DNA from 3 places in the Mycoplana sp. ABR4_002 genome. Region 3 is predicted to be linked to each of the others. Evidence: predicted binding sites of a transcription regulator. Region 3 holds the regulator's gene; each other region holds the start of a gene.
What was found. Region 3 encodes LexA, which represses DNA repair genes until DNA is damaged. Its sites were predicted from a motif close to TGTTCNNNNTGTGTTCNG; they were not measured.
Positions count from the first base shown of each region.

Region 1: recA (recombinase RecA) is a predicted target of LexA. The motif match lies at 1,369-1,386, and genes of this name have one in related genera.
Region 2: ACXAGF_RS12365 (ribonuclease T2 family protein) is a predicted target of LexA. The motif match lies at 1,218-1,235, and genes of this name have one in related genera.

Region 1 covers NZ_JBSWVO010000001.1:2,257,342-2,259,606, forward strand. Annotated here, with positions in the region: gene recA (recombinase RecA) at 222-1,310, opposite strand; gene ACXAGF_RS10955 (carbohydrate kinase family protein) at 1,545-2,265, shown strand, end outside.
Region 2 covers NZ_JBSWVO010000001.1:2,569,133-2,571,397, reverse strand. Annotated here, with positions in the region: gene ACXAGF_RS12375 (DMT family transporter) at 1-104, opposite strand, end outside; gene ACXAGF_RS12370 (alpha/beta fold hydrolase) at 127-1,059, opposite strand; gene ACXAGF_RS12365 (ribonuclease T2 family protein) at 1,250-2,014, shown strand; gene ettA (energy-dependent translational throttle protein EttA) at 2,251-2,265, shown strand, end outside.
Region 3 covers NZ_JBSWVO010000001.1:2,028,085-2,030,349, reverse strand. Annotated here, with positions in the region: gene ACXAGF_RS09870 (ComEC/Rec2 family competence protein) at 1-1,069, shown strand, start outside; gene lexA (transcriptional repressor LexA) at 1,050-1,760, opposite strand; gene ACXAGF_RS09860 (YMGG-like glycine zipper-containing protein) at 1,961-2,221, opposite strand.

The DNA of each region.
Region 1 (2,265 bases), 230 kb from region 3:
TCCGGCCGGGTCCCACGAAAAGCCCGCCGCGTGAAACCACGCGGCGGGCTTTTGTTTGCAGGCGATGCCCGAACGCAGCCAGCCGGTCCGAAAGCCTCCCGCCGTTGCCGACCGGTCGCGATCAGCCGCCGCTGCCGGCCGACGACCGCATTCGGCCGCGCTGCAGGCGCGGGGCCGAAAGGCCCCGGCCGGACAAGGCGCGACCGCCGCCGCGCCGCCGGTCACATTTCGGCGAGGCTGTCGCCGTCGTCGTCCCCGGGGCGCCCTGAGTCGAGCAGCTTGTCGGCGATCAGGCCTGCGTTCTGCCGCAGCGCCATCTCGATCTCGCGGGCGGCGTCGGGGTTGTCGCGCAGGAACTGCTTGGCGTTCTCGCGGCCCTGGCCGAGCCGCTGGCTGTTGTAGGAGAACCAGGAGCCGGACTTCTCCACGATCCCCGCCTTGACGCCGAGGTCGATCAGCTCGCCGGTCTTCGACACGCCCTCACCATACATGATGTCGAACTCGACCTCCTTGAAGGGCGGCGCCATCTTGTTCTTGACGACCTTGATCTTCGTCTGGTTGCCGATCACCTCGTCGCGTTCCTTGACCGCGCCGATGCGGCGGATGTCGAGGCGCACGGAGGCATAGAACTTCAGCGCATTGCCGCCCGTCGTCGTTTCCGGCGAGCCGAACATGACGCCGATCTTCATGCGGATCTGGTTGATGAAGATGACCATGGTGTTCGAGCGCGAGATCGACGCCGTCAGCTTGCGCAGCGCCTGACTCATCAGCCGCGCCTGCAGGCCCGGCAGGCTGTCGCCCATCTCGCCCTCGATTTCGGCGCGCGGCGTCAGCGCCGCAACCGAGTCGATCACCAGCACGTCGATCGCGCCGGAGCGCACCAGCGAATCGGTGATCTCGAGCGCCTGCTCGCCATTGTCCGGCTGCGAGATCAGCAGGTTCTCGAGGTCGACGCCGAGCTTGCGGGCATAGACCGGATCGAGCGCGTGCTCGGCATCGACGAAGCCGCAGATACCGCCCTTCTTCTGTGCCTCGGCGATCGTCTGCAGCGCCAGCGTCGTCTTGCCCGAGCTCTCCGGACCGTAGATTTCGATGATGCGTCCCTTCGGCAGGCCACCGATCCCGAGCGCGATGTCGAGACCGAGCGAGCCGGTCGGGATGGTTTCGATCTCGACGACGCTGTCCTTCGAGCCGAGCTTCATGATCGAGCCCTTGCCGAACGACCTCTCGATCTGAGAAAGTGCCGCTTCGAGTGCCTTGCTTTTGTCCACCGATTTGTCCTCTACGAGCCGCAAAGAGTTTTGTGCCATTTGCTCCACCTTTAGGTTATTGGGGCCAGACAGGCAATGAAGCCGCCGATGGAAGCTATGTACACTTTTTGTTCTCATTTGGCAACAGAACACCATGCGGTTGATTAATTTCGATATTCCCGGCAGCGTTCCACGTTCGTTTCCGGACACTTGCACACTATTCTACCATTCCTTCGCCGGCCGGCGCGAGCCCTGTTCGGGCGCGAATCGCCGCGACCTTCAGGGAGGTGGCCGATGAACCGGATCCTTGTGCTCGGCGGCGCCCACGTCGATCGTCGCGGCCGCATCCACGGCGAGACCGCACCCGGCGCCAGCAACCCCGGCAGCTGGTTCGTCGAGGCAGGCGGCGGCGCCTTCAACGCCGCGCGCAACCTTTCGCGGCTCGGCCATGCGGTGCGGCTGATCGCCCCGCGCGGCGGCGACGGCGACGGCGAGATCGTCGCGGCGGCGGCTCTGGCCGCCGGCGTCGAGGACACGCCCTTTACCTTCCTCGACCGGGCGACGCCGAGCTACACGGCGATCATCGAGCGCGACGGCAATCTCGTCGTCGCGCTCGCCGACATGGAACTCTACCGGCTGTTCTCGCCCCGGCGTCTGCAGCAGCGCGCCGTGCGCGAGGCCCTTGCCCGCAGCGACGCGGTCCTCACCGACGCCAACCTGCCGGCCGAAACGGTGGCCGCCATCGCCGCCACCGCCGGGGAAAACGGCAAGCCGGTCTTCGGCATCGCCATCTCGCCCGCCAAGGTCGAACGGTTCCGCGAGGCGCTGCCCGCGCTGTCCTGTCTGTTCATGAACGAGGCGGAGGCCCGCGCACTGGCACGGGGGCGGCCGGACGACGCACGGGGCTGGCCGGCCCTCCTGCGCGCTGCCGGGCTTGACTCCGGCGTGGTCACGCGCGGCCGCGACGCCGCGATCGCCTTCGGCAAGGACGGGATCGCGATGCTGGCCCCGCCGC
Region 2 (2,265 bases), 540 kb from region 3:
ATGTCGATCACCGGCGCGATCAGCACCGCGACGACCATCAGGGCGAGGCCGAGGGCGACCTCCTGGTGGAGATCGGTCGAAGGGGATGCTGCTCGCGCGGTCATGTTCGCCTGCCGGTCGGTGGGATCAAGACGCAACCCTTTGGCACCAAGCGCTGAATTCCGCAACTGGCATTTCTCGCAGGTCCGGACGCTCGAGCAGGGTCTCGTGGCGCAGCCCCGGATAAATGCGGCAGGTGACGTCGCCCATGCCGGTGTTTGCGAGCCGCCGGCCGAGCCAGGCCACGGACCGGCCGAAATCGGTGGCGGGGTCCTGGTCGCCGCCGACGAGATGGACGGGAAGCGTCTTGGGCAGCCGCGCGAGTGCGGCCTTGTCCGCTGCGGCAAAGGTCATGGCGAAGATGTCGCGCCAGAGCGAGACGCTGGCGTCGAAGCCGCAGAGCGGATCGGCGACGTAGCGGTCGACCTCGGCCGGATCATGCGACAGCCAGTCGAAATCCGTGCGGCGGCCCGCCACCGCCTTGCCCCAGGCGCCGAAGGTCAGCTTCGGCAGCCATGCACTCGGCACGTCCGAGCCCTTGCGCATGCGTTCGGCCAGCAACAGGCCCTGCGCGGCGCGACCGGCAAGACCGGGGCGGACGTTGGAGTTCCACACCGCCAGGCCGTCGATAGCCGCCGGATAGGCTTCTGCGAACGACAGCGCCAGCAACCCGCCCAGGGAATGACCGAACTGGATGCGCGGCAGTCCCGGGTGGCTGGCCGATGCCATCTCCAGCATCGCCAGCATGTCCTTCAGCGCCGTGCGCCAGCCGTCGCGGGCCGCAAAGCGGCCGAGCGGCGCGTCCGGCGCGGCCGTCTCGCCGTGGCCGCGGTGGTCATGGGCGTAGACGTGGAAGCCTTCGGTCGCCATGCGCTCGGCAAAGCCCTGGTAGCGGCGCGAATGCTCGGCAAGGCCGTGGCTGATCAGGAGGATGCCCCTGGCTTCGCCGTGGGCCGGTGCGTGGCGGTAGGCGAGGCTGGCGCCCGTCGGGCTCTCCAGATGCAAGGTGCTTGTAAACATGCCGCTTCGGAAGGTCCTTCTGACGGGTCGATCGGTGCGGAGATGGACGTGATTTCTCCGGGAAAATCAATCGGGACGGCGACGGGCGGCCCGGCTGGAGGGTGCGCAGGGCAAAATGATAAATTCAGGGTTGCAATTTTCCCGCATTTGTTGCTTCATGTTTATGTTTTGTTCCGTTGGGGGATGGGTCATGACTTTACCGAGATCGATTGTCAGCCTGGCCGCGGCGCTCGCCGCATATCTGGCGATGGCCACGCCGGGCGCTGCCGCTGCCACGGACGAGACCAAGGCGGCCGGCGGCAGCGGGCAGGGACGGACGCGGCATGTGCTGGCCTTGACCTGGCAGCCGGGCTTCTGCCGCACGCGCCCGGACAGCCCGGAATGCGCCTCACACCCGGCGAACGGGCCAGCGGCCGCGCGGCTGACGCTGCATGGCCTGTGGCAGGTGAAGAAGAGCTATTGCGGTATCGGCGCCGACCAGAAGAGGCAGGACCGCCAGCGGCGGTGGACGGAACTGCCGGCGCTCGCGCTCTCCGCCGAGACGACGGCGCGGCTGGCGATCGCCATGCCCGGCGTTGCCTCCGGGCTCGACCGCCACCAGTGGCTGATGAACGGTACCTGCCATGCGGCGAGCGCCGAAGCCTACTATCGCAGCGCGCTGGCGATGCTGGAGGCGGTCGAGCGGTCGGCGGTGGGCGCCTATCTCGCCGGCCAGGCCGGCAGCACCGTCACCCAGGCCGGGGTTGCGGCCGCCTTCGAGGCGGCCTTCGGCGAGGGCGCGGGCGAGCGGGTGAGGCTGCGTTGCCGCACGGTCGGCGGCGAGGCGGTCGTCACCGGGCTGACGGTCGGACTGGCCGCGGCCGAGGGAGACCTGGCGGCGCTGGTGCGCGGGGCGGCCCCCACGACGTCGAGATGCGAGCGCGGCTTGCTGGAACGGGCGGTCGTCGCCGATTGACCCTGGCCGGAGCGAGGCCGCTGGGGCGCAGGCGGGCGCTCACCGATTGCCGCCGGCCGGCCGGTGCGAGGCGGCGCTGGCCGGCGTGCACCTAGTCGCGGCGCCGGATGGTACCCGATGTTGTTCCTGCCGGCGGCGACAAATCCCACCGGCGGGGGGCTCTCGCGCATTGCCGCTGCCGGAGAATTCGCCTACATAGCGGGCAATTTTCCCCTTCGATGCGGAGCGCACGCTGAATGGCACGTCAATTC
Region 3 (2,265 bases):
CCACCGGATCCCGGCCTACGGGCTGGCTGGCAACCTGCTCGCCATGCCGGTCATTTCCGTGGTGATCATGCCGATGGCGGTCGTGGCCATGCTGCTGATGCCTCTCCGCCTCGACGCCGTGCCGCTGGCGATCATGGGTTGGGGAATCGACCGCGTCATCGGTCTGGCTGGCTGGGTTGCCGGTTGGGGTGGCGAACTGCTTACCGGACGGCTTCCACCGCTGGCTTTCGCGCTGGTCGCCGCCGGCGGCGGTTTGATCTGCCTGTTCCGGTCGCGGCTGGCTTTGCTGGCGGTCGCACCGCTGGCGATCGGCGCCGGGGTCGCGCTTTGCGGACGCCCGGAACCGGCGGCTCAACTGCTCGTTTCGGAGGACGGGAGGCTCGTCGCGCTCGTGTGGGCGGGTGAGGTGGCCACAAACCGCCCGCGGCCGCCGGTGTTCATCTACGACCAGTGGCGACGCGCGCTTCGCCTCGGCGACCACCGCCCGCCGGCCTTGCAGAAGGCGGGGGAGCGAACGGTCTCCGGTGCGCAACGCTCCGGCGACGGGCGCAGCGACAACGACAGTCCGCGCGAAACGGGTGGACGCCCGGACCGGATAGGGGACGCCATTGCCCCTGGCCGGCAAGTGATGACCGGCGGGGGCGCGGCAACAGCGGCGAACGCGGACCTGCGCGCGGCGCTTGCCGTTGCGACCAGAGAGCGGCGATTCGTTTGCCGTCGGGGGGAATGGTGCGCCGGCGTTGCGCAGGCGGGCTGGCGCGTCATTGCCCTCGAGGATCCGGTCCATCTCGGCAGCGCCTGTGACGCCGCCGACTTCGTCGTGGCCCCCCAGCACCTGCGCACCGGCGCCTGCCGGTCGGGGGCCCTGCTGATCACGGCTCGCAGCCTGCGCCGGACCGGTGCGCTTGAAATCGCACCGGTGACCGATCCGTCAGGCGTGATCGGCTACAATGTTCGCACCGCGGTGACGACTCTCGGGCGTCCCTGGAGCCGCCACCGGCTGTATGACTGGCGGTCGAATACGTTCGAAACGCCCGCGGCAGCGCCGATCACTGATACCGGCGGATGAGTCCGACCAGCTTGCCCTGGATCTTGACCCGGTCGGGTCCGAAGATGCGCGTCTCATAGGCCGGGTTGGCAGCCTCGAGCGCGATCGAGGCGCCCTTGCGGCGGTAACGCTTCAACGTTGCCTCCTCGTCGTCGACGAGGGCGACGACGATCTCGCCGGGATTGGCCGCGCTGACGTTGCGGATGATGACGGTATCACCGTCGAGGATGCCGGCCTCGATCATCGAATCACCGCGAACCTCGAGAGCGTAGTGTTCTCCGGCGCCGAGCATCTCCATCGGCACGGCGATATCGTGGGTGTTGTTCTGGATCGCCGAAATCGGCACGCCGGCCGCGATGCGACCCATCACAGGCACCGACACGGAGCTTTCCACGCCGGCAGCGGCCGTTGTGGCCGGGGCAGGGGCCGGCTTGCCGAGGCTGCCCTCGATGACCGAGGGCGAAAACCCGCGACGCCCTGCAGGGCTTGGCGAATAGGCCTCGGGCAGCTTGATCACCTCGAGCGCTCGGGCGCGATTGGGGAGCCGGCGGATGAAGCCCCGCTCCTCCAGTGCCGTGATCAGCCGATGGATACCGGATTTCGAGGCGAGATCGAGGGCGTCCTTCATCTCGTCGAAGGACGGCGGGATCCCGGTCTCCTTCATCCGCTCGTGGATGAAAAGAAGCAGTTCCTGTTGCTTGCGGGTCAGCATTGGCTTTTCACCCAGAATCGAAACAAATCCAGAACGGACACTATCTGTTCCCAATGTGTTCCGCAAGTGGATAAAATTTCGTGAACACGGCGTGAAGTTATTGCCGCAGCGCGGTTTTCTTTGCGCAGGCCGGCCCGGCGAAGGCGCCGCAGGTCGGCGCCTTGACCGGGCCGATTGCCCGCTTGGAGGAGGCCGGATGCCTACCGCGGGCAGGCGGCGACGTAGCGCCGGCCATAACGGTCGCGGTAGTAGCATTGGCCAGGCTGGCCGGCCACATTTCCGATCACCGCCCCGGATACACCGCCGATCGCCGCGCCGATCGCCGCTCCGCGAACGTCGTTGGTGATCGCGCCGCCGACGATTGCGCCGGTCGCGGCACCAATGCCTGCACCCTTTTCGGTCGGGGTGCAGCCCGCCGCGGCAATCCCGAGCAGAACGAGCAAAATGGAAATCCTGATCATGCGCTTTCCTTCCTCTCTCGTTGGCAGTTAATCACGCCGGCCCG